DNA from 3 places in the Colwellia psychrerythraea 34H genome. Region 3 is predicted to be linked to each of the others. Evidence: predicted binding sites of a transcription regulator. Region 3 holds the regulator's gene; each other region holds the start of a gene.
What was found. The regulator sigma-54, encoded in region 3, starts transcription at its own class of promoters, with help from an activator protein. The targets are predictions, from matches to a motif close to GTTGGCACGNNNNTNGNNT.
Positions count from the first base shown of each region.

Region 1: a site for sigma-54 is predicted at 3,445-3,463, ahead of CPS_RS22790 (PEP-CTERM sorting domain-containing protein). Genes of this name have one in related genera too.
Region 2: a site for sigma-54 is predicted at 1,685-1,703, ahead of CPS_RS21535 (DUF2726 domain-containing protein). Genes of this name have one in related genera too.

Region 1 is NC_003910.7:796,006-806,478, reverse strand. It holds gene CPS_RS03500 (metalloprotease) at 335-1,423, opposite strand; gene CPS_RS03495 (TrmH family RNA methyltransferase) at 1,856-2,398, shown strand; gene CPS_RS22790 (PEP-CTERM sorting domain-containing protein) at 2,665-3,387, opposite strand; gene prsT (XrtA/PEP-CTERM system TPR-repeat protein PrsT) at 3,644-6,418, shown strand; gene CPS_RS03480 (3'-5' exonuclease) at 6,513-7,124, opposite strand; gene CPS_RS03475 (sensor histidine kinase) at 7,253-8,659, opposite strand; gene CPS_RS03470 (sigma-54-dependent transcriptional regulator) at 8,646-10,031, opposite strand; gene CPS_RS03465 (FtsX-like permease family protein) at 10,429-10,473, opposite strand, start outside.
Region 2 is NC_003910.7:5,058,603-5,069,075, reverse strand. It holds gene CPS_RS21545 (GGDEF domain-containing protein) at 1-700, opposite strand, end outside; gene CPS_RS21540 (dUTP diphosphatase) at 940-1,584, shown strand; gene CPS_RS21535 (DUF2726 domain-containing protein) at 1,777-2,460, shown strand; tRNA gene CPS_RS21530 (tRNA-Thr) at 2,736-2,811, shown strand; tRNA gene CPS_RS21525 (tRNA-Tyr) at 2,872-2,956, shown strand; tRNA gene CPS_RS21520 (tRNA-Gly) at 3,018-3,091, shown strand; tRNA gene CPS_RS21515 (tRNA-Thr) at 3,108-3,183, shown strand; gene tuf (elongation factor Tu) at 3,266-4,450, shown strand; tRNA gene CPS_RS21505 (tRNA-Trp) at 4,916-4,992, shown strand; gene secE (preprotein translocase subunit SecE) at 5,086-5,466, shown strand; gene nusG (transcription termination/antitermination protein NusG) at 5,484-6,071, shown strand; gene CPS_RS21490 (glycoside hydrolase family 9 protein) at 6,385-8,205, opposite strand; gene CPS_RS21485 (ion transporter) at 8,303-9,118, opposite strand; gene CPS_RS21480 (OmpA family protein) at 9,382-10,473, shown strand, end outside.
Region 3 is NC_003910.7:4,787,880-4,798,352, forward strand. It holds gene mlaD (outer membrane lipid asymmetry maintenance protein MlaD) at 1-83, opposite strand, end outside; gene mlaE (lipid asymmetry maintenance ABC transporter permease subunit MlaE) at 171-947, opposite strand; gene mlaF (phospholipid ABC transporter ATP-binding protein MlaF) at 974-1,804, opposite strand; gene CPS_RS20335 (calcium/sodium antiporter) at 2,071-3,051, shown strand; gene CPS_RS20340 (KpsF/GutQ family sugar-phosphate isomerase) at 3,077-4,042, shown strand; gene kdsC (3-deoxy-manno-octulosonate-8-phosphatase KdsC) at 4,042-4,587, shown strand; gene lptC (LPS export ABC transporter periplasmic protein LptC) at 4,584-5,153, shown strand; gene lptA (lipopolysaccharide transport periplasmic protein LptA) at 5,140-5,748, shown strand; gene lptB (LPS export ABC transporter ATP-binding protein) at 5,753-6,493, shown strand; gene CPS_RS20365 (RNA polymerase factor sigma-54) at 6,601-8,118, shown strand; gene hpf (ribosome hibernation promoting factor) at 8,145-8,432, shown strand; gene ptsN (PTS IIA-like nitrogen regulatory protein PtsN) at 8,541-8,993, shown strand; gene rapZ (RNase adapter RapZ) at 9,294-10,148, shown strand; gene CPS_RS20385 (HPr family phosphocarrier protein) at 10,164-10,439, shown strand.

The DNA.
Region 1 (10,473 bases), 1.4 Mb from region 3:
TCAGGAGTTAAAGACTGTATTGTGGCAGTAGTTAACCTTTCCACACCATAAATGTTCGCTATAACGAACACTTGACCAACAAAACATTGAAACTCTACAATCGGAATTTTACAGATGACATGTATAGCTAGAATCATACTTTTATTGTTGTGAGGTTTGCTTCGATAATATTTTAAATGACTAAATAGAAGTCTCATTGATTTTGACAAACCACACAACCTTTTAATTATGCTCAAATATCCTCATAATTATAGGCACAAAAAACCAGCTGGATAGCTGGTTTTGATTAGCACGTATTTACTCACCAACACAGTGATATCTCCTGTAAATAAGACTAACTACCGAGTATTTTAAGCGGTAATGACAAGGCGTCATTAGCTGTTTGACCAACAAACCAAATAATGGCACTTAAACCACCGACAGTAATGACATACCACAGAGCTGATACGATTTGCGCATAGCGATTTAAGGGTAATAGATCACTTAAATGTCGACGCTTGTATTCAAAGAATATTTCAATGCTACCAATAGCCAGTAAAAAACCTAGCAAGGCTAAACCGAAGTGGTAACTGATATATACCCCCAATGCTGCACCTAATACACATGCGACTAAACCCACTTTAGAGTTGATTGAAAACGCAATACTTTTAAGCACGTGTCCACCATCTAACGGCAATACCGGCAACATATTAAATAAATTAAGTAGCGCATTAAATACCGCTAAACCAGCGAGTATTTCTATATCGGTAAGCCAATAGCCAACTAAACAGGCGATAGACAGTATCAAGCCGAAGAAAGGCCCCATAATGGAAATGACAATATCTTGCCAGCGAGTATTAATTTTGTCATCGCTAAGTGCTAAGCCACCAACAAAGGGAATGAGATAAATACCTTTGGTTTTCAAACCAAAATATTTCATCGCTTTAATATGGCCATACTCATGAAAGACTAAACAGAGGATTAGTGCGATAGCAAACTCAATAGAAAACAACCAGCTATAAGCAGCCAAACTACCAGCAGCGAACAACACTTTGATGACCTTGGCACTTTTCAATAGTTTTAAACCAAGACCAGCCATACCAACAAAGCTAAATTTAATTGGTTGCTTTTCACCTTGCGTGACTTGACGTTGTTCTATGTCTTTTTCATTGAGGGTATTTTCATGTAACAGCTCCTCATTGACTAAAAGCTGAAACTGCAGGTCAAAGGGCTGCCACTGTAATGATCCTTTGAGTTCAACTTGTAGTTCTCTCTGTTCACTTCCCTCTCTTTGCAAAGAAAATTGATGTGAAAATGTCTCACTATTGGCATTAGCATTAATCTGAGAGACACATTTATCACCCCAAAATAGTTGCTGCCATCCAGCCATTGAACCTTCTAACCGTAGTGTTTGACCTAAACACTCTATTTCTAATAATTGCACTTAATTAACTCAGCAAGTAAAACCTTGCCCGATTATCGCTATATTTTCTTAACCAGCAAGGTTTATCTAAAAAAATATTGTCGATGATTACTACTAAATAAAACATGATCATGAAATTTTAAGCTTACTTAAGCAAAATACTTGAGAGCTAAGCGATTACCAATGGAAATTTTTATTGAGCCATTTAGCATAAAATGGCGAGTTCCTACTAACATTCATTTGATCTTCAGCAGATAAAGTCGCACAATCCTCGCCAAGAGCTAACACCTAAAATAACACCTTATAATGACGCACTGACATAAGCCCTGAGATACAAGTCAGAGCAATTATGTAACTATATAAATTAGTAACCAGTTACCCTAGGCATACGTAACGCAGTAAGTACCTAATTCAGACGGCGCCTAGTCATGTTAAGTAATCAGAGTAGAAATAATGGATTCAAAAATACAACTTACCAAAGAAGATCTTAGAAAGAATAAGCCAACACGAGATGAATATTTAACTAAGCCAAAAATCCCCTTGATAGTGGTATTAGATAATGTCACTAACAGCTACAACATTGGTGCCTTTATTCGTTTGGCTGATGCTTTTGCTATCGAAAAAGTCATAGTTTGTGGCGCGCTAACAATTTCAGATAAGAAAATGAAAAAAGCCTCGAGAAATGAAGCGAAATGGGTTTGCGTTGAATATAGCGATAGTACTACAGCAAGCTTACAAACATTATTAGATGAAGGACATGCCATTTACAGTGTTGAGCTATGTCATGAGTCGGTTGATTACACTAAGGTAACTTATCCTGCTAAATGCGTATTAGTATTAGGCAATGAACGCAAAGGCGTGAGTGAAGCAGCATTGAAATTAAGCCTTCAACAAATACATATTCCCATGTTTGGCATGGGTAACTCACTCAATGTGTCTACCGCTGGTGCTATTGTCTTAGCCGAATGTGCTAATCAAATTAGAAAACTGCCATAAGGCTAACATGTTGTAAGAGTCGATGATTAAAAACCAGAGACTCAAACGTGTTGGAATATTTTCAACGCGACTTAAGGTTCAGTTCCACAATAACTTTATAAGGTTGTTGGAATATTTTTCAACGGGATATCTTAACAGTTACCTTGGCAATGCAATTATATTTACGGTAACGCAAAGCAGTGTACTACGAGAAAAGTACTCAAAGATAAAAAGCCAGTCATAAACTGACGGGCTTTTTAAATAGACTTAGTTTTAACCAAGCTAATTTATGAAGTGACGTTTTTACGTCTAGCTGAAATACCAAGTAAGGCTAAAGCAAATAATGCAATAGATGATGGCTCAGGTACACTTGCTGGTGGTCCTCCTCCGCAGTTATTATCACATTTGTTCCCATAAAAGGAGATGTGAGACAGATCCCTTGGGTTGTTACCATTTAACGGAGTAGTCCAAGTTCCTGTTGAGACACTAACCGCTAAATCTAGGCAGTTTACAGAAAACTCATCAGGAGATGCACAAGTCAAATTATTTGCATCGTTATCAACAATCATCCAGTTCAAAATAAAACCAGCAGATCCTGCTTTTGCTACCCAATATGAAACGCCTGGATATTCAGCTCCAGAGTAGTTCCATGTTCCAGTACCATTTTCTCCGGGGTTGGTTTGATTTGTTAGATTATTAACATCAAAATTCCAATCAGAAGCCTGTGATGGAGCTGCAAACTTTGTCGCTCCATCGCCATCGAATTTCCCCATAATCTCAGCAAATACAGGGGAGCCAACAGTTGGTACATGGGTAATTTTACATTGCTCAAATCCTTGACCAAAATAACCACTACAATCATTTTTCTTATTTCCCTGTTCAGTCTCTGCAATCAATATTGATACTTGGAGTAAATCACCGACAGGGGTTAAGGAAGCATTAACAAAAAAGCTACTGAAAAGAGAAGCCCCTATTAATATAGCCTTTGAAAACAGGTTCTTTGAAAACATTATATTCACCTAAAAATAATTCAATTATGCACTTATCATAATCATTAACATTCACAAAAGCAAAAATCATGCCTGCTTTTTAATTTGTTGTTATATAATGATTTATTTTTTTATTGTGACTTTTAATTATCAAAATAACAAAAAGTGTAAAATTCCTAGACAGTGTAAAAAAGGTTATATAATACGGTGTTATCTTTATTCCAATAATTTTGACATAATCACTATCTAATCTTCATTTGCAATTTAGGATAGATATTTGAAAGCTTATCCGTATATATTTTTACTACTCATTTCCTCTTCGTTAGCTGCCTCACAGGAAGATAAACTTTATGAAGCAGCTCGTAGTGCATTAAACGACAACAAATATAGTGAAGCACTGATACACGTAAAAAATATACTAAAAATATCACCAGAGCACTTAGCCTCAAATATTTTAATAGCTGAAATATTGCTCGCAGACGGTAGTGCTAGTGCGGCAGAAGCATCATTAACTAAAGCTGTTTCTCTAGGTGCAAATAAGAAGCAGTTACGACTATTGTTTGCAGAATCCTACATTATGCAAGGGCAATATAATAAAACCTTGGATTACCTACCAGAGCAAACTAATGACGACAAATTAGCAGCGAAAATTTATGTACTTCGTGGTGATGCGCATTTGGGGCTACGACAATTAAAGCTATCACAAAATGATTACAACACAGCGTTAGCTTTTGATGCCAAAAACATAGATGCCAAGTTGGGATTAGCGCAAATTGCAGTTAATTATTTTCAATTCCATCAGGCAGAAAAACTCGTTGATGAGGTGTTATCTGGGTATATTCCCCCCATTAAAGCTTGGAATTTGAAAGCGAGTATTCAGCAAAGTTTAGGCAATAACGAACTTGCTCTTAATGCAATTAACCAAGCGCTGCTGATTGATAAAAACAATATTCAATCACTAATTTTTGCAAGTACTATAAACATCGAATTACAGCAGTTTGAGTTAGCAGAAAAATACGCCGATACCGTATTAGAGCAAGTGCCGAATGAACCTAAAGCTGAATTTATTAAAGCTATGGTACAGGTTAGGAAAAATGAAAATGCTGGCTTTGAAAGTGCAATAGAAACAGTTGCACAAGTACTGGATCACCTGAGTGAAGATGTGTTGCGGTCAAATCCTTCTTATTATTATTTAGCCAGTATTATTTTATTTCACCAACAAAAACATGAAGCAGCAAGACAATATATAGATGACTATTTATTGATAGATGAAAATAATATAAACGCTTTAACACTTGCTGCCACTATTGAATTAGTAGAAAAAAAACCAATGCAAGCTAAAACGTTGTTAAGTAGAGCTAATTTTTTAGACCCTGATAACCCGAAAATATTATCTATGCTAGGCATGACCTACTTAGAGCTAAGGCAGTATGAAAAAGCTCACTTCTACCTTGCAAAAGTTAAAGAGCTGAAGCCTAATTTAGGAATCGCAGACACTCAACTTGCACAAAGCTATTTAGCAACAGGAAAGCCCGAAAAAGCGATTAAGCATTTGTTAACAGCCTCTGCAGCAGAATATGATCCAACAGTGGTTGGTTTATTATTGGTTGAGTCTTATATTAAGTCTGGAAAAATGAATAAAGGCATTAGTGTTGCAAAAAACTTAGCTGAAAACATGCCAGACAATGCAAATATTCAGCATCATCTTGGTTATATTTACCAAATTTCAGGTGAAATAGAGAAGGCAAAACATCAATTTGAACAAGCATTGATAATTGAACCCAATCATGCCAAATCCATTATTAGCTTAGCTAACCTCGATTATCAAAAGGGTAACGCTGATATTGCTATTGATCGTTTAAAAGCAGCATTAATAATCTCAGCAAACGATATTGATTTAATTACAGCTTTAGCTAAGTTTTATAACCGTACTAATAATTCAGCTGCTAGCGTCATCTTACTAGAAGAACCATTTAAGCTTGATAATCAAAATGAAGAATTATTAAAAAACTTAATTGTTAGTTATGTTGGCGATAAACAGCTGATGCTTGCTATTGAAACATTGAATACTTATTTATTGAATCAAAGAAAAACAGTTGAGCTTTATCTCATGCTGGCAAGTTTACAAATAATGAATTCAGATGTGAACTCTGCAGTTAGTGCGTATAAATCGGCGATAAAACAAGACGGAGATAAAGGGACAATTTATTTGTTAATAGCCCATGCTTATCAACGATTTTCTAAAGTACCTGAGGCAATCACTGCCTATAAAAAATCGATGGCTTGGGATGGAGATAACGATAAAGCGATCATAGGATTAGCGCAACTTTATAATGCAGAAAATGATACTGACAGTGCAATAAAATTAATTAAATCGTTTGAAGTTAATCATCAGTTATCTGCCCAATTAGTCGAAGTTTTAGCTAATTCCTATTTACGTATAAATCAATATAAACTAGCTGAAATGTATTATAAAAAACGTATTAAATTAGCTAGTAATGACAGTAGCGTAGTTGGTTTAAACTTAATATACAGAGCGACTAAACGAACCAGTAAAGCAGTAGACTTATTAACAACGTCGTTAAATGACAGGCCAAACAGTTTATTCTTGAATACAGCATTAGCTGAGCTTTATATCGACCAATCTCAATGGCTCAATGCAGATAAGATATATCAAACATTAGTTCAGCTGTACCCTAAGCAACCGGCAATATTAAATAATGCCAGTTATGTGGCTTTGAATCTATCTGATTACCCACGAGCTGAAGCATTGGTAAAAAGGTCATTGGCACTTGTTGATAATCAGCCTGACTCTTTAGACACTTTAGGCTGGGTTTATTATCACACCAAAGAATTTAATAAAGCCTTACCTCTATTTAGAAAAGCGTTAGCCATCAATAATTCAAATCCGGCGGTGAAGTATCATTTAGCGTTAACACTCAAAGCTCTTAATAGAGATAAAGAGGCAATAAAATTAATGGTAGATGTAGTGAATTCAGATTATTCCCAAAAAGCTGATGCGGATGTCTTATTGAAGCAATGGTTAAAATAAGGATAAAAGTCCAAGAATGTAGACTACTGTTTTATTAGCTTTTATTGGCTTTAATTAAGCGATTAACTTAATGTAGTTATCCAGCTATTACGGATTATCTGTAGTTAGCTAAAAGCTTACCAACATTCGCTTTAGTCGTTTTAGTTAACTTCTGAATTAAAGAAAATGGCACTTCATCAATACCAGCTTGTTGCTGAATATCATCTAACATCGCAACCCAAAGCTTTGCTGTCATTTCAGAATCGTATAATGCTCTATGGAAACTGCCATTTGAGGCAATGCCTTTATAGTTAATTAATGTACCTAACTTATGGTTAGGTGCAGTTTGATATAATCGACGAGATAACAATAACGAGCAGGCAAACTGCCCATCATAACCCGACGAGATACGCTTTAGCTCACTATCTAAAAAACGCTTATCAAACGATGCATTATGAGCAACGAGGTTTTGCCCTTGAATAAAACCGCTAAAACGATCCATGACTTCATGACATGGCGCGGCTTTACTTAGCATTACATTAGTGATGCCAGTGTAATCAGCAATAAAGTGACTTACCGGTCGCCCAGGATACATCAACTCTTGAAAACGATCAGTTACCACGCCATTTTCAAGTTTTACCGCACCAATTTCAATGGCTCTATCGCCATTATCAGGTGACAGACCGGTTGTTTCAAAATCGAGGATTATTAGAGAGTTTGCGTTCATAAGATTAGTTACAGAGTAGTGTTCAATTAATGGTCGTTAATAGAGGTTTTTGAGGCTTCTTTAATTTTGAGTTAATGATATCAGCTATAGCGAGAGTGTTGTGATTTCATCTCTAGAAAACTTCAACTTTACGCAACATATATTGGCAGCGATAAAACCACTTCAACACCTTGCTTAACATAAGGAGAGTCTTTATCACTCCCTTGAAGTAAACCTTGATAATTGTCTATTTTAATCGAGCCATTATGGTTAAATAAAATTTGTCTACACAGTGCTAAACCAATACCACTGCCTTGAGGTTTTGTGGTGTAAAATGGCACGAAAACATTAGCTAAGTTTGCAATGCCTGAGCCGAAATCTCGAATAGATATATGCTGCCAATTGCCTTCTTGAGAACTGTTGATCTCAATGACTTTTTCATCTATTTTGCTCATAGCTTCAACCGAGTTTTTAAATAAATTTATCAACACTTGTTCAAGCTGATTTTTATCCGCTTCAATTAATAATTCGTCGTCTATTTCACACTGTATTTTACATTGTGGATAAAGTGTCGAAAGATTATCAATCAACAATGCTAATTTAAATGCTGATTTATTCGGTTTGGGTAACTGAGATAGCTGACTATAGCTGGCAATGAATTGGCTTAATGAGTCTGCACGTTCATTAATAATGTTAATGCCATCAAGTAAAGGCACTTTGTCGATTTCACTATCAGCCCTTTGTAACTTTTTTTGCATTGATTGGCTGATAGCAACAATGGGCGTTAATGAATTATTCATTTCATGGCTTAATACGCGCAGTAAGCTTTGCCAAGCTTTACGTTCTTTTTCCATCAAGAGACGTTCGGCATTAGTAAGGGTATAAAGTTGATGCTGTTTGCCATCACTTAAAAAAGACTCTTTAGATAAAAAGTGCTCGCCGGTAATGAGCCCTTCTTTAAATTCAATAATGCCCGCATTGGCGCTAATAATTTCAGCACCAATAGGTAAAGTTGCTAATTGAATATTGGTTATATTACCGACCTCATTATCGACCTGCCCCAAAACAAGTTTATGCGCCGACGCATTCGCCATAACGACAAAACCTTGCTCGTCGGTTGCTAAAACCATGGCATCCATTTGTTCCATGATGCGCTCTAATAACAAACGAGATTCTTTGGCTTCAATTTTATGTTTCGACAAAGTATCCGCTAAAACGTTAACTGAACTAAGCAGTTCTTGAAACGCTTGATTGGTTTGAAGTCGTCCTCTTAACGTGTAGTCACCATCGATCATCGACTCAATTAAGTTAGATAAGGTACGGATTTGATATTGTGAATTTTGTCTACTCGCCACGATGACAAAGCTACAGAGCAGAAATAAAACAATAAGGATAAATGCAATTAAATAGCCTGATATTTGCGTTAAGAAAAGTGCAGTGGCTGTGATGAGAAAGCACGGTATACACACCAACAGTAACAATTTATGTTGGTTATCACCGCGTTGACTTTTTGACTTACCCAAGAGTAATTGCCAGCTTTTTTTAATCCAGTTCATACTTACTCAAACGTCGATAATAACCGCTTCTGCTTAACCCTAAAGACTTCGCTGTTTCAGTGGCATTTCCACGGTGAAACTTCAGGCGCTTAATTAACGTTTTTCTTTCAATTTCATCAAGGCTTAACGTGGGATCATCTAAAGATTCAACGGCACCATTTTCAGCATTATTAGCGCCTGTTAACATCAGCTCTGCGGTCTCAATACTGTCTTTTTTACAGGTAAACAGCACCCGTTCCATCATATGACTAAGTTCACGAATATTACCCGGCCAGTCATATTGTTGCATCGCATTAATAGCTTGGTCAGTCAGTTTAGGACACGCTCGATGGTATTTAGCGCTGAAAGACTCTAGAAAGTGGGCCGCGAGCGCTGGGATGTCTTCCGCGCGTTCGCTTAACGATGGCACTCTCAACTCAATAGTATTTAATCGGTAATACAGATCTTGTCTAAAGGTATTGTTTTTAATATCAGCCAATAAGTCACTGTTAGTGGCCGATATTATACGTACGTCGGCATGTAATGATTTACTACTGCCAACCGCCTCAAATTGTTGTGCTTCGAGCACATGCAACAGTTTAGCTTGTTGTGCAAAAGGAATATTGGCAAGTTCATCTAAAAATAAAGTACCTTGCTCCGCCATTTCAAAGCGGCCAATTCGATTTTCTTTGGCGTCAGTAAACGCTCCTTTTACATGGCCAAACATTTCACTTTCAAAAAGTGATTCAGGTATTGCGCCCATATTAACCGGCACAAAAGAGTGTTTTTCTCGACTAGAAACACTATGTACGTAAGCTGCAAGCATGCTTTTACCGGTGCCATTATCACCAGTTAATAAAATGCTCATATCGCTTTTAGCTAAGTCATCAAGGGTCGACAATAGTTCTTGCATCGGTTGAGACTGTGCAATGATGCCTGCACGACTACCAGGGTGGGCTTGTGAGGTAAGTAGCTGATTTTGCTGACTCAGTCGTTGGGCTTTTTTATCTGATTTTGCTAACGCTAATTGATTGTCAATTGCGCTGAGCATACGTTCATTTTTCCACGGTTTCTGGATGAAGTCTTTTGCGCCAGCTTGCATGGCTTCAACAGCAATATCAATAGTCGCCCAGCCAGTCATCACGATAATAGGAACATTAAGTTCAAGTTCGGTGATTGCTTCCACTAATTGAACACCTTCAGCACCAGAGGTTGTGTCTTGCTGAAAGTTCATATCAAGCAGAATTAAATCAACACTCTGAATTTTTAAATTCTCTAAAGCCGCTTGTGGCGTTGTGACCGCCACAATATCAAAGCCTTCATCAGCTAAAACAAATTTTAAACTGGCAATGATATTAATATCATCATCTGCGATCAGTATTTTTTTATTCACAAGCGTTTATTCATAAGTAATTAAGTTTCCGAGGTAATGTCTTCACTGTAAGTAATATCGAGTAAGGGCACAAGAATTAGATGACTATACCCATTACCAATCAAGATGCATGTTTCAGAGTGTTTGAGCAGTTTCAATTCAAGGCGCTGTGATGAAATAATGGTAATTCAGGAGAATATGCTCCTGCATTCTCTAATAACACCATCCATGTAGCGTCATTATAAATCACAGCAACGATGAAGTTATGTTGCTCAAGCGCTTCTTCGATGGGTTTAAATGACGTTATACGGCGTTAAATAATCAAAACATAGAATGGTGTTTAAATTATTTACCTTGCCTAAAGTCATTTTAATTCCCACTGAAATCCTGCACTTTGAATGGTAACGGGTATACAGCTTTATTCGTAGCGTAACGCTATGCTCGGTTCCATTTTAACGGCACG
Region 2 (10,473 bases), 270 kb from region 3:
ATTTTTCGGCTAACTGAATCGCATCAACTTTAGTTTTTGACTCTGATAAAATGACAAATTCTTCACCGCCAATTCTAAATAGATGGTCAGTTTCTCGAATATTTTTCTCGATAAGCGCACCAAAACTCCGTAATACCGTATCGCCAACATCATGACCAAAGTTGTCATTAATATTTTTAAAATCATCAATATCTATGCTGATAATTGAGAAAGGGGTTTGGTAACGCTCAAAAACAGCGAGTAAAGATTTAATTTTAAGGTTATATGCTTTTCTGTTTTTTATCTGTGTAAGTTCATCCAATAATGTTTGTTGCTTTAATTGTTGGTTGGCTTTCTCTAACGAAGTGATATCACGACTAATGCCTAAAATTCCGGTGTTAATACCATCATAAACAAAAGGAATTTTTTTGGTTAACAGATAAACTTTGTTGTTATTAGGATAGACAACCCATTCTTCATTGGATCTGACACTACCTTCAGCTAGCATGAGTTTGTCGTGCTTTCTGAATAGGCAAGCCAAGTCATGATCAAATATTTCAAAATCATCCTTGCCTATAAGGTCCTCAGCTTTTTTGCCGACAAAGTTGAGGAAAGCAGTATTACAGCCAATATATCTGAAGTGTTTATCTTTATAAAAAATCAAATCATCAATGAGATCAATGACGGAGTTAAGTAGTAGGTTATTGTCTAAATACTTCATAGAACTTTCCTTGAGCTAACTCGTTTACTTGGTGATATGGTAACAATAAGCAGAGGGAGAAGAGTTTTACCTACCTAATATAGTCATAAAGCCACTCTTAAAGCAAAAGAAACAGCTAATACCTTTCGAGCTGATGTAGCGCTAACTTGGTCAATAAGTTAATCCGTTTAGTATAATACTTGTCACAAGCTATCAGCTACGGCAAAATAACAGTACTAACATTATTATTTGAGAAATACATGAGCGAAAAACTATCAACTGCACTCTCTATAGCCGAGAAACAAATTAGCCAAATGCTGGTCATGCAAGATGCGATGAACAGTCGTGTTAGTGACACTTGGCGTGAAAATGGCTATGAATGGTATCGTGCAATTTGGGTAGAATGTGCTGAGATGTTAGACCATCATGGTTGGAAATGGTGGAAACACCAAGAAATTGACATCGCTCAAGTGCAATTAGAACTCGTTGATATTTTTCACTTTGGTTTGAGTTTACGTTTAATGTCTGGTGATAGTGCCGAATTAATTGCCAGTGAACTTTCAAAAGAATTACACCAAGGTACGGCAGAAAGTGACTTTAAAATAGCGCTAGAAAACTTAGCATCGGCTGCTGTTACAAGTAGAGCTTTTGATGCCAAAGCTTTAGCTGACTGCATGTCGTTAATGAATATGGATCTAGATGAATTATTCAGACAATATGTAGGTAAAAATACACTAAACTTTTTCCGCCAAGACCACGGTTATAAAGAGGGTAGTTATATTAAAGAGTGGCACGGTGAAGAAGATAATGAAGTATTAGCAAAGCTAGTTACTACTTTAGATACTGGTGCAGAAGATTTTCAGCAGCAATTATACCAAGCGTTAGAAGAAAAATACCCTGCCTAAATTAATACTACTATATAGGTGCAGTATTTGACGCTGCATCTATTTCTTAAATAAGTATTATTCAAAATCATATCTTAATAAACCTTTCTAAACATCGATCTTCGGCACAAATTTTGCTTAATCAAGGTTAAGTAGTACGTTTATTCTCTAATAGAGAGAAAGCGTCAAGAATTTGAATCGCTGGAGAAATGTATGGAACTGATATTATTTACCTTGATTACCTTAGTGGTAATTGTTGCCGTGTTAGCAAGTCGTTTAAATGACAATAGCTTTCCTTTTCCTTTTGATAGTAAAAAAGCAATTTTTACACCCGCAGAAAAAAACTTCCAAAATCTTGTTGAACAAGCATTAGGTGCGAAATACCGTGTGCTGAATCGCGTCAGGCTCAGTGATGTGGTAACGATACGCAATGGAGTCTCAAGTCGAGCCAGTCAAACGGCAGCAAAAAGTGCTGAAACCAAATACTTAGATTTTGTTATTTGTGATCGTAGCACTATGAAACTACTTGGCGCGATTGATTTAGTCGATACGCAGGGCCGAGGTTATAAAATTAAAAAAGACTGGTTTGTGAGTGGTAGTTTAGAAGCCGCTTCAATTCCACACCTTCGTATTAAAGTAAAAGCCAATTACACATTAGAAGAAATTAGATCTTGTATCCATACTCGCCTCTTGGGTAAATCGGCGGCTAACTTTGCACCTGAACCGAAAATAAAGGGTCGTATCATCCCGGCTCCTATGGTGAGAGCACGAAATAAATCAGTTGGCGCTTTAACAGCGGCAGCGGCTAGAGCACAAGTTGATCAACAAACGCCAATAATGCCACAAATGTCAGCAGGACAATTAGGTGGAATGCCAGCTTCCTCCTTATCACACTAAGCATTGCATTTAATTAAGGGATAACACGGCTATATATAGTAAGAAATATAGCCAAAAATATGTCCTAACAAAGAAAAATAAAGAGATCCGACATTTAACAGTGTCGGATTTTTTACTTTAACCACCAGTAACAAGCCGTTGAGCAGCAAAAACGACCTTCCTTTGAATGAAAAACCATCAAACAAACAATAAAGATGAAAAAAGTGCAAAATATTTGAATTTAGCTATTGCAAGGCGTAAAACATTACACTAGAATTCGCACCACTTAATGTAGTGCCGACTTAGCTCAGTTGGTAGAGCAACTGACTTGTAATCAGTAGGTCGCCAGTTCGATTCCGGCAGTCGGCACCATTAATACTTATTAAAGCAATGCTTTTATAGGGTACCTTGGAAAAGGTATAGGCTTAAAGTGGAGGGGTTCCCGAGTGGCCAAAGGGATCAGACTGTAAATCTGACGGCTCAGCCTTCGGTGGTTCGAATCCACCTCCCTCCACCATCTTTCGAGTTATACTTTGTTGAAAAGTATAGTTCAAAAAAAAAGATATCTGATAGAAAACGCGGGCGTCGTATAGTGGTAATACCTTAGCCTTCCAAGCTAAAGCTGCGAGTTCGATTCTCGCCGCCCGCTCCAATCTTTGTATATGAATGCTGATATGGCTCAGTTGGTAGAGCGCACCCTTGGTAAGGGTGAGGTCGGCAGTTCGAATCTGCCTATCAGCACCATTCCTAGATTAATCTATCCTTATCTCAAATTAAATATCAAACTTAAACAGTAAATAATTACTATACCCAGAGGTATCTTACAATGGCTAAAGAAAAATTTGAACGTAATAAACCACATGTAAATGTTGGTACTATTGGACACGTTGATCACGGTAAAACTACTTTAACAGCCGCTATCTCTGCGGTATTAACTAAAGTTCACGGTGGTGAAGTTAAAGATTTCGCACAAATCGATAACGCTCCTGAAGAACGTGAACGTGGTATTACAATTAATACTTCTCACATCGAATACGATACTGAAGCACGTCACTATGCACACGTAGATTGTCCTGGTCACGCCGATTATATCAAAAATATGATCACTGGTGCTGCACAAATGGATGGCGCTATCTTAGTAGTTGCTGCTACAGATGGTCCTATGCCACAAACACGTGAACACATCTTATTGTCTCGCCAAGTTGGTGTTCCTTTCATCATCGTTTTCATGAACAAATGTGACGTTGTAGATGATGAAGAATTATTAGAATTAGTAGAAATGGAAGTTCGTGAACTTCTTTCTGAATATGATTTCCCAGGTGATGACTTACCGGTAATTCAAGGTTCTGCTTTAGGCGCTCTTCAAGGCGATGAAGCATGGGAAGCGAAAATCATTGAGCTTGCTGATGCACTTGATACTTACATTCCAGAGCCAGAGCGTGCAATCGACGGAGCATTCATCATGCCTATCGAAGATGTATTCTCAATCTCAGGTCGTGGTACAGTTGTAACAGGTCGTGTTGAACGTGGTATCATCAAAATTGGTGAAGAAGTAGAAGTTGTTGGTATCCGTGATACACAAAAATCAACTTGTACAGGTGTTGAAATGTTCCGTAAGCTTCTTGACGAAGGTCGTGCTGGCGAAAACTGTGGTGTTCTTCTACGTGGTCTTAAGCGTGAAGATGTTGAACGTGGTCAAGTACTTTGTGCTCCAGGTTCAATCTTACCTCACACTAAATTCGAATCAGAAGTTTATGTTCTTTCTAAAGATGAAGGTGGTCGTCATACTCCATTCTTTAAAGGATACCGTCCACAGTTTTACTTCCGTACAACAGATATCACAGGTGCTGTAGAGCTTCCTGAAGGTGTTGAAATGGTAATGCCTGGTGACAACCTTAAGTTTGTTGTTGAGCTAATCAACCCAGTAGCGATGGACGAAGGTTTACGCTTCGCAATCCGTGAAGGTGGTCGTACTGTTGGTGCTGGTGTTGTTTCTAAGATTATGGCTTAATTTGTCTTTAACATCGATTTAACGTCGTTGTTGGTACTCATTGACTAGCGTCAACTCCGTGCCAACGTCTTGTTAAATCATCTGTTAAAACACAAATTCATATTAGAAATAGTACTGAATAAAGAAGGTCGCTAACGCGGCCTTTTTTGTGCGCATAATTTAACGCTGGAAAGAAACTTCCAACAGTATAGAGTCGCATTTTAAATGAGTGACCGGGTTTCAATAATACGAAATAGTATTTCTTAAGAAGGCTAGTTGAGCATCTATTGCGTTTTAAATAATCATGTTCTGATTATTTAAAGATGCTATTGCAGAGAAACGGCTTATCTTAGCCAATACATCAAATACTTCTTGAGTAAAACACTGGGCTGAGTATAATAGCGCCTCACTTCTCGAGTATCTCTTATTTCCCAAAAAACTAAGATTCACCTGATAAGTGTAACTATTGCTTTATAAGCAATCTGTAGGGGTGTAGTTCCAATTGGTAGAACAGCGGTCTCCAAAACCGATGGTTGGGAGTTCGAGTCTCTCCACCCCTGCCATTTTTGAGTAAACATAGATGATTTCATTTATGTTTAAGCGACTTGTGTTTGCAAGTCGTGTTATTAGAAAGTAGATAAATACGGAATAGAATTATGAATGCAAGTACAGAAGAGCAACCAAGCAGTTCTTTCGATGCAGTAAAGTGGGGAGTTATTTTCTTACTTTTAGCGGGTGCTGTTGCGGGTAATTACGTTTACGGTGAAGAGTCAGTATTAATTAGAGCAGTGGCTGTTGTGGCAATGGTTGGTATTGCTGGTTTAATTGCATTACAAACTGAAAAAGGTCGTAATGCTGCTATATTTGCAAAAGAAGCTCGTACTGAAGTACGTAAAGTTGTTTGGCCAACACGCCAAGAAGCCGTACAGACGACAGGTATTGTATTAGTAGTGACTTTATTGATGTCATTACTACTTTGGGGATTAGACTCCGTTCTATTCTGGTTAGTTGGTTTAGTTACAGGTATGCAGGTTTAGTTATGTCTGAAGAAAATATGTCAGAAGAAAATATCTCTCCTGAAGGCGAAGAAAAGAAAGTTAATCAAAATCCGAAATTGCGTTGGTACGTAGTACAAGCATTTTCTGGTTATGAAGGTCGCGTTCAAAAAACATTGCTTGAGCACATTGAAATCCACGGTTTACAAGAGAAATTCGGTGAGATTTTAGTTCCTACTGAAGAAGTAGTAGAAATGCGCGCAGGTCAAAAGCGTAAAAGCTCACGTAAGTTTTTCCCTGGATACGTTTTAGTACAAATGGAAATGGATGTTGATGCTTGGCATTTAGTGAAAAGTGTTCCACGTGTTCTTGGCTTTATTGGTGGTACAAGTGATCGTCCTGCACCGATTACCAAGAAAGAAGCGGATCGTATTTTACAACGTCTTGAAGAAACAGATAAGCCGAAGCCTAAGACATTGTTTGAACCAGGTGAAGTTATTCGTGTTATTGACGGACCATTCGCTGACTTTAATGGTGTAGTTGAAGAACTTGATTACGAGAAAAACCGTATCAAAGTATCTGTACTTATCTTTGGTCGTTCAACGCCAGTTGATTTAGAATTTGGTCAAGTTGAGAAGGGTAGCTAAGTAGCCACTTTTTCTGAATATAAAAAATACTTGATATAATAACGCTTGCTTTGTGCAAGCGTTTTTTTTTGTGATTAATTAATCCGTTTAGTAGCACTAAATTTTCAGTATTACAGAGTCGTTATTACAGGTTAATCATTACCTGATTAATATTCGTCTGTGTAAGTTCAAGAGAAGAGTAAACGTTAGGTAAAGCTATTTAGCTATCAGCAGCTTTGATGAAAAGATTCTAATGTAGAAGTCTGTGTTTGAAGAAATTAAGAATAGGTGTTGTCAAAGGACTAAGTTTAATAGCTCAGTCCATTGATGTGAATTACTCAGTCATTGCCGTCATAGCTAACAAATACCAGGTTGAATTTTGTAACCATTGTTCTACCCAGCGCCTATTATTTTCATCAGGTCCTTCAGCCCAAGTAATGCCACGGCCATTTAGGTATGATGTTGCGCCAGTGATACCATTTGAAATACCACCATTTAACATAGTACCCGCACTTTTAGCATGCGGTGGGTTATTAACGCCAAAACCGTATAACATACTTACTTGGTAAGGATTTTTACCCATGATCCAATCTATTTGGCTTTGTGCAAAATAAGCGAGTTCATCATTGATACCAAAAGCACCACTTTTATCACTGTGAGTGATTTTACCACCCCATATTGCTGCAGCGGTTAATGAGGCCAAGCGTGAATTTTCACCTTGCCAAGCATGGCTAGCTTCACTTGCATGCGGTATAAAGAAGCCTTCTTGTTGTTTAGTGTGCTGGCCATCTTTGTAGCTTTTAAATGTTTGGCGTGCCAAATTAAATGGATTAGCAACCTGAGAATTTAAGGCGAGTTGATAATCAAGCGATAGTTTAATAGTCCGTTTAGTTTTAGTTTTAATTTGTCGATTACGCTCTATTGCTAAATAATCAACTAAGGCAATAACAGGTAATCCTGCTTCAGCCCCATGATAAAAGGGTCTATTATCATCATCGCTGACAAACCAACCTTGTGAAGTCATTCTATTATTTAAGTTATGAGCACGGTGACGCGCGGTTTTTAAGTATTTCGATTTTTTAGTTATGCGATAAAGTTCAGTGGCCGCAATGAGGGCAGTGTAATCATCGATAATATTTTCTTTACCATTATCAACATAACGTAGGTTGTTCTTTTGTAAATGAGTAAAAGCACGTTCCGCATCGATTAAATACTGCTTTGCAGAAAATTCACCTTGAACACCTGTTTTATTACTCAGTTCATGTGCTCTTACTAACGCAGCAATAGCTATGCCTCCGCCTTCACGAAAAGCGGCTTGGAAGTTAGTGTTATAATCACCTTCAGCTCCTTGATAACCTGAGATTAAACGCTCTTCTGCCAAGCCTCGTTGGTCGTAAATATTGGTATAAAAATAGCCTTCACTGTCTAATATTCTATGTAGATAATCTGCGCCCCAAATAACTTCCTCAGCAAGCTCCAATGTTAATGCCTTGCGGTCATACAATCGATTTAAGCTATCATAAGATTTTGCCATGGCCCAGGTAGCTATTGCGCCTTGTTGAGGAATTAAAAAGTTAGACTCAGTATGCTGACTTAAGTGTTTGCCCTGATCCCCTCCTGCATCTACCCAACCACCTGAAACATTAACGTAACGTTCAGTACCAATCATGCGAATAGATTCATCTCTCGGATTAGTATGACGACTTGCTTTAAAGTAATTGATTAGTGATTTGGCGGTAAGTGCAAAGTAAGCATTATGTTTAATCGCGAACGTTGATGAAGCTAGTTGCTGCTTGGGTGTATTTACTACAATATGAAATTCACCTCGGCGTTTTACTTGCGAGAAATCAGCGAGGTAATAGTGAGCACCTTGCCCCCATTCAGAGAAGCTTGGTTGAGAAGTAAGCTTACCTTGATAAATCATGTTTGAATCTTGATAAACGATAAAACGACTTGCTGTTTCACCTATGGGTAAAGCAACTACTGCTTGTTTGGGCGCTTGCACGTCAAAAGCCAGCTGGTTAATATAAATATTAGCCTTGGTTAGGGGAGGTGGGTTGCTTGGTTGTGGTGTGCTGCTACAAGCAGAGACAATAATCACCATAGCAAGTGGCAGTAGTTTACATAAACGAGAATAAAGGGAAACCGTTGTCATTTTTTTACCGTAAGGTTATATTTTTTATAAAGTTAACCTTAACTTATTGGTATTAATTTGGTAATACTTTAATCACATAAGATAATACTCAATTCTACTATTTATCAGGCTTAGATTTACTCTGTAGTAATTGATTTAGTTTATCAATTTTTTGTTCAAGTATTAACATATCTTCTTTAGTTGCTATGACTTGTTTAGGTTTACCTTCTTCTTCATGCATGACTTGCATCGCATCAACTATAATACCAATAAATAAGTTAAGGACTGCGAAGCTGGTAATAATGATAAAGGGTACAAAGAATACCCAAGAGAGGGGAAATAACTCCATGGTTGGACGAACTATCCCCATAGACCAACTCTCTAATGTCATTACCTGAAATAAGGTGTAAGCAGAAGCCCCAATGTTGCCAAACCATTCCTGCATGTTCGCATCACTATGAGTGCCAAATATCTTAGTGGTTAGTACAGCGGACACATAAAATATAATACTCAAGACACCAACTACTGAAGCCATACCTGGTAATGAATGCCCTAGGGCGCCTATCACACGACGCATTTGCGGAACGACAGAAAGTAACCGTAAAACTCTCAATATTCTAAAGGCGCGTAAAACCGATAATGCACCGCTTGTAGGTGCCCAGGAAATGGCAACGATTATAAAATCAAACCAGTTCCATCCTGAACGAAAAAATTGATTTCGATAAACAATGAATTTTAATAAAAGCTCAATTGTGAACAGTACTAGGATGGTCGTATCTATGGTGTGTAAAAGCTCAGCATTAGCTTTACCAAACTGGCTTGTTTCAAGGCCCAGACTAATTGCATTAAAGAGGATAAGAAAAATAAGAAAACTTTGGAATTTTTTACTTTCAACAAACCTTTGTAGTTTGCTGTTGTGTGCAGATATAGACATATGAGACCTAGTAATAATGTGACTGACATTTTTATGAAAACATTATAACTAAAATTAAAATGTTAAATGTAAGAGACTTTAGCCCAAACAAGGAGGTAAAGGCCTATGTAGCCCGAAATACAGCTTATCAATGTCTTTTTAATAACAATTTGAAAGATATTTTTACAAATTGATAACTAATTGCTGCAACATAAAGAAGAAACGATTAAAATATGCGCCGTAAAAAACCAATCATTGGACTACATTCATAGGGATAATATGTAATGCGCTACTTACCAGTTTCAAAAATAAGCCAGTTTATCGGTTTATCAATTTTTTCTTTATCGTTATCAGCTGCTGAGCAGCCAAGTGCTGAGAGTTTAGTTGGCAAGGTGTATCTTGGTGGCCATACTTTGTATTTAAAAACAGATGAGGATCGTCTTTTTAATAGCAATGCCAACTCATCAATTGATCATGCTTCAGGTGTAGGTGCGGAGGCGGGTTACCGTATCTCAGAGTTATTTGAAACTAGACTTTCTTATACTCATTTTAATCCGGTTGCTGAAAATCATAACGTTGATTTATCATCAGGCAAAAGTATTGCGTTAGATCTATTATATTTCCCATTTAAAGAAAGTTTTTATGTTGTGGGTGGCGCAGATGTTTTAGATGTTGAGGAATCAAATCTTTCTGCAGCATTAGGTGCTGGCTACCGTCATTATTTAAGTAAGAATATGGCACTTTATTTTGAAGGAAAAGGCCATTATCAATTTGAAGATAATTACACTGACCTATCTGCTAAGTTAGGCTTTATCTATTTCTTTGGTACACAAAAAGCTGAAATAAAGCGTAGTGAGCCAGTAAAAACTAAAGCTGCCGTTGTTGCCCCTATCGCTGCTGTTGCTCCTATCGCTGAATTAGATAGTGATAATGATGGTGTATTAGATAGCAAAGATAATTGCGCTAATACTCCTGCAACGGACAAAGTAAATGAAGTAGGCTGTACTGTTTTTACTGAAGCGCAAGATACCGTTGAGTTACTTATTAACTTTGATAGCAATAAAGCCGTAGTTAAAGAAAAATATAAACCAATTATGGTTAAAGTCGCTAAATTTATGGAAGCTTATCCAGATCTTAGTTTAACAATTAAAGGGCATAGTTCAGCAAAGGGAAGTGCTGCATATAACCAGACTTTATCTGCTAAGCGTGCTCAGGCTGTTGTTGATGTTTTAATTAATGACTTTGGTGTTGATGCAAGTCGTTTAAATTCGATAGGTTATGGTGAAAGCGAATTACTAAATACAGATAATACAGCTGCAGCTCACGAACAAAACCGTCGTATAGAAGCTACCATTTCTACTACTAATAAAGTAGCG
Region 3 (10,473 bases):
ACTTTAAGTGATAACATCAATAAGGCCGCTAAACCTAATGCAACAAAAAAACCTACCAATAATTCTACTTTCTTAGACACCATGTCTTTCACCAACGCCTTGTAATAAAAAATTCACTAATAAAATTCTAACGAGATAACAATGTTCAGTAATTGCTTTATGAGCCTAAATTACTTGACGAACATTAATGCCGTTAAAATGAAATCCAAAAATAACACCAGTAATGATGATTGCACCACAGTTGAAGTAGTCGCTCGACTAATACCTTCAGAGGTAGGTTCACAATCATAGCCTTTGTATACGGCTATCCACATCACAACAAAAGCAAAAACAATACTTTTAATAATACCGTTGAGAATATCTTTTTGGAAGTCGACTTGATCTTGCATTACTGACCAAAAAGTACCGCCATCAACACCTAACCAATCCACACCAACAACATGAGCGCCAAGTATTCCTACCATAGAAAAAATAGCAGCTAACAGGGGTAAGCTAATAAATCCAGCCCAAAAACGCGGGGCAATTACTCGTCTTAATGGATCAATCGCCATCATCTCTAGACTTGATAATTGCTCAGTCGCTTTCATCAAACCAATTTCAGCGGTAAGTGCCGATCCTGCACGACCCGCAAATAACAGAGCGGCAACCACAGGGCCAAGCTCTCGTAATAACGACAGTGCAACCATAGGACCTAAACTTGCTTCCGCGCCATAACCCACAAGAATAGTATAGCCTTGTAAAGCCAAGACCATACCAATAAACGTACCTGACACCACGATAATCAACAAAGACAATACACCAACACTGTATAGCTGTTGCATCAGTAAAGGCGTGCCCTTGCGAATATTGGGTACATGCATTAACGCAGAGATCAACAAAATTACTGCGCGGCCTAGACCACTTATCATATTGAGCGTTTGTTTACCTAAAAACTGTATCTGCTGCACTATTTTCCGCCTTGAAACTGATTCATTTAATTAACTCTTTTTGACGATATTTTAATGAGTTCATCACTATAAGCTGGTGCTTCATAATGAAAAGGCACCGCGCCATCAGCTTCACCTTGAATAAACTGTTGTACTAGAGCAGAGCTATCTTGGCGTATTTGATCAGGTGTACCGTGGCCAATAATTTTCTTTTCAGCAACAATATAAATATAATCTGCGATGCTCATAACTTCAGGAACATCATGTGAAACCACTATAGAGGTTAACCCCAGCGCATCATTTAATGAACGTATTAACCGGACAATGACTCCCATAGAAATAGGGTCTTGGCCAGCAAAAGGTTCATCGTATAAAATGAGTTCAGGATCTAATGCAATAGCTCTTGCTAGTGCTACCCTACGGGCCATTCCTCCAGAAAGCTCACTGGGTTGTAAGTGCCTTGCACCTCGTAAACCAACAGCTTCAAGTTTCATCAAAACAATTTTTTCAATGATGGCTTCAGATAATTGGGTATGTTCTCTTATGGGGAAGGCGATATTATCGTAAACACTCATTTCAGTGAATAACGCACCACTTTGAAAGAGCATGCTCATATCTTTACGGACTTCATATAAGTCAGCGCGCGATAACAAAGGGATATTTCTGCCTGCAAAAAATATATTGCCACTTTCAGGCTTTATTTGGCCACCAATCAAGCGAAGTAATGTCGTTTTACCAATACCACTCGGCCCCATAATAGCGGTAACTTTGCCTTTAGGAATAGACAAACTGATATCGTCATAAATCACCCGTTCACCTCGTTTAAAGGTCAGGTTTTCAATTTCAACCAAATTTTCTTCAAGTGCGGGATTTGTCATGGTTCAACGTCACTGTTGTTTATTGTCTGAATTTACAATAGGAATTCTTTTAATAGAGGTGATTTTACCTGAGCGGTAACAATTCTTCATTAGAAATAAACAAATAACAGCGCAATAAGTGTAAAAATCAGAGGTTAAATTGTAAGAAAGTGATCGTTTTTGCTCAAAAGTAAGACAAAAGAATATTATTTTCCTTCAGTTGACATTATTTACTTCTTTTTTGCTCAACAACCAGCGACAATTTACCCTTAACTTTGGAGCCATTAATGCTAGAACAAATATTTATATTACTCATTGCCCTTGTTGTTTTAGTTTGGAGTGCCGATAAATTCGTTTTTGGCGCTTCATCATTAGCAAGAAACTTAGGTATTTCACCAATGATAATTGGTTTAACTATCGTTGCTATGGGTTCTTCAGCACCAGAAATGATGGTGGCTGCAACGGCATCAATGCAAGGTAACCCAGATACAGCCATTGGCAATGCTATTGGTTCAAACATTACCAATATTGCCTTGGTACTTGGTATTACCGCTTTACTACAGCCGTTAACCGTTTCATCACAAACAATAAAGCGTGAAATCCCCCTTATATTAGCCGTTACCGCCTTAGGGTATTGGTTACTTTTTGATAATCACTTTAGTTTCATTGAAGGTATTATCTTGATATCTGGCTTTGCCATCTACATTATTACACTCCTTGTCATCACATTGAAGAAAACAAGGGGTAAACCCAGTGATGATCCGTTGATTATTGAAGCAGAACAAGATGTTGCCGCTGCCGTTAGTATGAAGTTATCTTTAATTTGGCTGGGTGTTGGAATCATTTTATTACCATTGAGCGCGAGCTTTTTGGTTGATTCTTCTGTATATATTGCTAAAGCTTATGGTATTAGTGACTTAGTTATAGGTTTAACTATTATAGCGATAGGTACCAGTTTACCTGAGCTCGCCGCAAGCATTATGAGCATCATTAAAAAAGAAGATGATTTAGCATTAGGCAATATAATAGGCTCTAACATTTTTAATATTTTAGCTGTTCTCCCAATAGCCGGTCTAATAGCTCCTGGTAATATTGACGCTTTAGCTGCCAGTAGAGATGCGCCTTATATGTTAGGTATTACTTTGCTGCTATTTATCTTATGTTTTAGTCGCCGCTTAGGTGCATTTAGAATTACTCGTGCCAAGGGTGCATTATTACTGTTAAGCTTTATCGCTTACCAAGTATTACTTTTTAGTCAATTGTCATAATAAAGGTTGCTGTTAATTAATCATTATGAAAAATTTCAAAGAATTAGCAAAAAACGTTATTGAGATTGAACAGCAAGCTATCGCTGAACTAGTACAGTTTATTGATGATAACTTTGAACTTGCCTGTCAACTCATGTTTCATTGCAAAGGACGAGTAATCGTCATTGGCATGGGGAAATCAGGTCATATTGGTGGTAAAATAGCGGCTACGCTTGCTAGTACTGGCACACCATCATTTTTTGTTCACCCTGGAGAAGCTAGTCATGGCGATCTAGGCATGGTCACCAGCAATGATGTGGTTTTAACCATTTCTAATTCGGGTGAAACTAGTGAAGTACTTGCTATAATTCCGGTTATAAAGCGCATCGGTGCTAAATTAATTTCAATGACTGGCAACACTGAATCTACCTTAGCTAAATTAGCCGATACCCATGTTTGCATTAAAGTATCGGCTGAAGCTTGTCCTCTTGGTTTAACGCCAACATCAAGTACCACGGCAACCCTAGTAATGGGTGATGCATTAGCCGTTGCTTTACTCAACGCGCGTGATTTTACCGCAGAGGATTTCGCTTTATCTCACCCTGGTGGCAGTTTAGGCAAACGTCTATTACTGCGCCTAAGCGACATTATGCATAAAGACGATCGCGTACCTATGATTTCGGAAAATGCTCTTATCAAAGACGCCTTAGTTGAAATGTCCTTAAAAGGCCTGGGCATGACTGCTATAGTTAATGAACAACAACAACTAGTCGGTTTATTTACTGATGGTGATCTTCGCAGGGTATTAGACAATAGGATAGATATCCACAGTGAAAGTATTAACACAGTAATGACCCATAACCCTAGTGTAGCGCAGAGTGATATGCTTGCCGCACAGGCGCTAAAAATAATGGAAGATAAAAAAATAAACGGCCTTATCATTGTCGATAGCAACAATATACCTGTAGGTGCAATGAATATGCATGACTTCTTAAGTTCCGGAGTACTTTAATGAATACCCTATATGGCAATGTAGAACACAACGTTTTAGCTAAAGCGCAACAAATAAAGTTACTGGTATGTGATGTCGATGGTGTATTTTCTGATGGCAGAATTTATTTAGGCAATGATGGTGAAGAGCTAAAAGCTTTTCATACAAAAGATGGTTTTGGCATTAAGGCCTTAGGTGCTAGTGGCGTTGATGTTGCGATTATTACGGGAAGAACTTCAGCTATCGTTGAGTATCGTATGAAAGCATTAAATGTTGCACATATTATTCAAGGCCAAGAAGATAAGTTACCTGCATTAATTGATTTAATTGAACAATTAAACATTACTATTGAAGAGGTAGCGTACATTGGTGATGATGTACCTGATTTACCTTGTATTGAAGCCGTTGGCTTAGGCATTAGTGTTTCCGATGGACATCCTTTAGTTCTTCGTTCTGCCAATTATACCACTTTTACTCGTGGTGGATTTGGCGCGGTAAGAGAGACATGTGATTTGATCATGCAAAGCCAAAATAGCTTAGACAAAGCATCAGGCGCCAGTATATGAATCGATTAAATAGCCTAGCGCTATTTGTCTTACTGCTTAGTGCGCTAATTTATGGCATTATTGAATGGCGTAGTGCATCAATAGAACAAGATACTTTAATTGTTGATGAGCAACGTCCGGATTTTATTGCTGAGCAGCTAGAAAGTAAAATCTATAGTGACTTAGGGCAACTCTCCCACACTATTGAAGCAGAAAGAATGGAGCATTACTCTGATTTGGAAGTCAGTTACTTTGAATTGCCGAATTACACATTATATCCGCAAAAAGAAGGCCAGCCATGGAAGGTCAGTGCGCAAGAAGCGACACTTTACAAAGACAACCGTGTAGAGCTAAAGAATCAAGTACATATTAAAGCGACAGAAATTGACGGCTTAATAAAAGAGATTCACTGCAAAACAATAGCATTAGATTTAAAAACCAATATCATTAGTTCAGAGCAATCAGTTGTTGTGGTGGGAAGAGATTTCACCATGTACGGCTCAGGATTAATTATCGATTTAAACACAAAAAAAATGACCTTAATCCAGCATGAACGTACTATTTATAAAAAACATGATGAAAGTTAATTTAATTAAAAAAACAGTTTCAGTTTTAGCCGTAGCCTCAAGTTTACTCTTTGTCAGTAACGCTTTGGCGGCAATAAAAGATTTGGAACAGGAAATAATTATAGTCGCTGAAAGTCAAGATGCCGATCTAAAAAATAAAATTATCAGTTATTTAGATAATGTTATTATTCGTCAAGGCTCTATTTCTATTACCGCCGATGTAGTTAAAGTCTTTAGTCAAGTTAATAAGAAGAATGATGAAAAAAATGAAACTTATTTGGCAAAAGGCAAACCTGCTATATTCGAGCAACAACTAGAAGATGGTAGCTTAATTACCTTGCAGGCAGATGAAATAACCTATAGCCCTAACTCGAATACAATCATTATTTCAGGTAATGCCCTAGTCAAGCAAGCTGGAAGTGAAGTCAGTGGTAATGAAATAACTTATAATACTGTCAGTGAAAAACTACAAGCACGGAGCGCTAATAATCAGCCTGTTACTACTATTTTACAACCAACGGTACTCAAGAAACAGAAAGAGACTTACGAAAAATCTAAAGAAGAAAAACCAACTGACAAGGTAGTAGAAAAAGAAGGCGACAGTAGTGACAACTAACACAGTGAAAACAACACCTGTAAATACACTGATTGCCGATGGTTTATCGAAGTCTTATAAAAGTAGACAAGTCGTTAAGAATGTTAGTTTGCAAGTTGACGCAGGACAAATAGTTGGCTTATTAGGCCCCAATGGCGCCGGAAAAACCACATCCTTTTATATGATTGTTGGCTTAGTCCCCAATGACAATGGCTCGATCAAACTCAACGGTCAAGACCTTACCCTTGCTCCTATGCATGAAAGAGCCCGAAGCGGTATTGGCTATTTACCTCAAGAAGCCTCAATTTTTAGAAAGCTAACTGTTTCTGATAATATTATGGCGATATTACAAACACGTAAAGAGCTTAGTGAAACCCAGCGCGCTGAGAAACTTGAAAATTTATTAGAAGAGTTTCACATTTGTCATATCAAAGACAATACCGGCATGAGCTTATCCGGTGGCGAAAGACGAAGAGTTGAAATTGCCCGAGCACTCGCTGCAGATCCTCAATTTATTTTATTAGATGAGCCCTTTGCTGGTGTTGACCCAATTTCGGTTGGCGACATTAAAAAAATCATCTTACACTTAAAGCAGCGAGGCATAGGTATCTTGATAACAGACCATAATGTGAGAGAAACATTAGACGTTTGTGAGCATGCTTATATAGTTAGTCATGGTGAAATTATTGCGCAAGGTAATGCAGATCAAATTCTTGCTAATCAAAAAGTCAGAGATGTATACCTTGGCGAACAATTCACGCTATAGTAAAGCGATAGGCTAGTATATTTAGCCAGAATACTTAATAGAATAGTAGTTACCCATTGTAATAGCGTAACTACTAAGAATAATAAATAGGAAATCATATAACCTAGATGCGCCCTACACTACAGCTCCGTATTGGACAACACTTAACAATGACTCCACAATTGCAACAAGCTATTAAGCTGTTGCAATTGTCTACGTTAGAGTTACAACAAGAAATTCAAGAAGTTTTAGAGAGCAATCCATTACTTGAACTTGATGAAAAAGCTCAAAGTGATAATTCAAGTGAACAAAATAATCTTGAAGAAGCCTTTTCATCCAATACTAATGAAGAAAAAACGGATCAACCTGCGGGCGATGGTAGTGAAGAACAGCAGGCCAGTATTGACGAAATCAGTACTACTGAGGCGATGGAAAAAAGTGATATACCAGAAGAACTAAATATAGATACTACTTGGGAAGAAAGCTACAGTGCTGGGGTATCAAATACTGGCGCAGTAAGTAGCCCTGCTGATGACTACACCTATCAGGGTGAAACCACTGATTCCATTCAAGATCATTTATTATGGCAAATGGAATTAACCCCTTTCAGCGATACTGATAAAACCATCGCAATTGCTATTATAGAAGCAGTCGATGACGCCGGTTATTTAACTGTATCACCAGAAGATATCTTAGAGAGTGTTGGCACTGAAGGGCTCGAGCTTGATGAAGTAGAAGCCGTATTAAAACGTATTAATATGTTTGATCCTATTGGTGTCGCAGCTCGCTCCATTCCTGATTGCTTACTTATTCAATTAAATCAATTTAGTGCTGATACCCCTTACCTGAAAGAAAGTAAATTAATAATCAACGACCATATCGATCTACTTGGTAATCGAGACTATCGCCAGTTAATGCGTAAAACCAAATTAAAAGAAGATCAGCTACGTGAAGTAATGCGTTTAATTCAAAGCTTGAACCCTCGTCCGGGTGATGCGGTAATTAAAGGCGATGACCAGTATGTTATTCCAGATGTTTCTGTTGAGAAAAAAAATGGCCGTTGGGTCGTTGAATTAAATTCTGATACTGCACCTAAATTGTCGATTAATAAACAGTATGCGGCAATGTCTAAAACAATGAAGTCGTCAACTGATGATGGACAATTTATTAGATCCAACTTACAAGAAGCTAAATGGTTTATTAAGAGTTTAGAATCTCGCAATGACACACTACTTAAAGTGTCCAATTGTATTGTTCAACGCCAGCAAGGTTTTTTAGAACATGGTGCTGAAGCCATGAGACCTATGGTACTAAACGATATAGCTGAAGCTGTTGATATGCACGAATCCACCATCTCACGTGTTACAACACAAAAGTATATGCACACGCCAAGAGGCATCTTTGAACTCAAGTACTTCTTCTCTAGTCATGTCAGTACAGAGAATGGTGGTGAATGTTCATCTACAGCAATTCGTTCTTTGATTAAAAAACTTATCTTAGCGGAAACACCTGCTAAACCGTTAAGTGATAGTAAAATGGCTAACTTATTAGCTGAGCAGGGAATAAAAGTGGCACGACGTACAATTGCTAAATATCGAGAATCATTAGCGATACCACCGTCAAATCAACGTAAGAGTTTACTTTAGAAGACTACAATAAAAGGATCATGTTTATGCAAATTAATCTTTCTGGACACCATGTTGAAGTAACTAGTTCATTGCGCGAATATGTCGATACAAAATTCTCAAAATTAGAACGACATTTTGATCACATTAATAATGTCCATGTTGTACTTACCGTAGAAAAGCTTAATCAAAAAGCTGAAGCTAATGTTCATATGAATGGCAGTGAAGTATTTGCTTCTGCAGTCAACACCGATATGTATGCCTCTATTGATACCTTAGTTGATAAACTTGATAGGCAGATTCTTAAGTATAAAGCTAAGGTTTCTCATCATTAAGTTGAGTTAGCCCGAAAGACCGCTTTAAAGTAATTAAAGCCTATTAAAGCAGGCGTCCTGAGCTAAATGATTTAGCGTAAGTGGCGCCTTAAAACCATTAACACGATTATGCAATTATCCGAAATATTAACAACAAGCTGTACTAGTTGTGATGTAGCAGTAACCAGTAAAAAACGTATTCTAGAAAGAATTTGTCAACTCGCTGCGATTCAAATAACTGATATAGAGCAAGATGAACTATTAGATAGTTTACTCAATAGAGAAAAAATGGGTAGCACTGGTATAGGTAACGGTATTGCGATCCCACATGGTCGATTGCCCAATACAAGTAAAGCTGTTGCGGTGTTAATAACAACAGAAAAGGCAATCGATTTTGATGCCATAGATAATAGAGACGTAGATATTTTTGTTGCCTTATTTGTGCCCGAAAATAGCTGCCAAGAACATTTAGATACGCTACAAAATATTGCTAAACTATTTAGTGATAAAAAGATGATCAAGCAAGTTCGAAAATGCAATGATAATCAGGCACTCTATAACTTAATTCAACAAGCAAGCTAGCAATAGATATACCCAAGCCACTTGAAGCTGTGTGTTTCAGGACCGCTGAGCGATTTATGATCAAGGCGCCTCATTTTATTAAGGATTATTCCCTTAAAAAAGGAGGCAACGACGAGCATAAGCCGCTCAGGGGCCCCATAGGGCTGGTTTAGAAACGCTTTATGCTACGTTATTGATTTCGACAATAGAATAACTATTCTCTTCAATCAATGCCTTGCCTAAAGGCGTTTCTAATTCCAGCTGAAACCTGCATCTTCATGTGGCTTGGGTATAAGTTGCCGCGCATTCGGAATAGTATAAATGAAATTAATCATTGTTAGTGGTCGCTCAGGCTCAGGTAAATCGGTTGCACTAAGAGTTTTAGAAGATCTTGGTTATTATTGTGTAGACAACATCCCTATTAATCTTCTGCCGGCATTAACCCATACTGTTATCAATGACTATGAAAACGTTGCGGTAAGTCTCGATGTTCGAAACTTACCGAAAGACCCAGAAGATATCCCAGAAATTATTGCTTATTTACCTAAAGCAGTAGACGTTAACACGTTATTTTTAGATGCCGATGATAATGACTTAATCAGACGCTTTAGTGAAACACGCCGTTTGCATCCCCTTATTAAAGAGAATATGGCACTTGATCAAGCAATTGCTTTAGAAAAATCATTACTCGAGCCTATATCTACTAATGCCGATCTATATATAAATACCAGTCAACTTAGCCCTCATCAATTGGCTGATTTAGTCAGAGAGCGGATTTTAGGTAAAAAAACAGGCTCTATGGTATTAGTATTTGAATCGTTTGGTTTTAAACACGGTATTCCTGTTGATGCTGATTATGTATTTGACGCTAGATTCTTACCTAATCCATTTTGGGAAAAATCACTCAAAGGTCAAACAGGCGTCGATCAAGAAGTAAAAGACTTTCTTGCCAGCCAAGCTATTGTTACTAAATTTATTTGGCAAATTAACAGTTTTATGATGACTTGGTTACCACATCTAGAACGAAATAATCGTAGCTATGTGACTATAGCCATTGGTTGTACTGGTGGTAAGCATAGATCTGTTTATATCGCTGAGATGTTAGCTAAGAATTTCCGTAAAGAGCGTGATGATATACAAACGCATCATAGAGATATTGATATTAAATCCACCTAATAAGTGAGCACAACAGTGAATGTTATCTCTCAACAAGTGACCATTTGTAATAAATTGGGTTTACACGCTCGTGCCGCAACTAAATTAGCGCAATTAAGCCAAAAGTTTGCCGCGAAAATCACCCTAGAATTAGCCGGTAAAGAAGCCGACGCTGGTAGTATTATGGCGCTAATGTTACTAGCAGGCGGTCAAGGAAAAATGGTAAATATCACCGCACAAGGCAAAGACGCACAGTTGGCACTCGCTGAAATATGCCAACTTATTTCTGATAAGTTCGACGAAGCTGAATAAAAAAACCTATATAAAAGCTCCCCTTATAAGATAA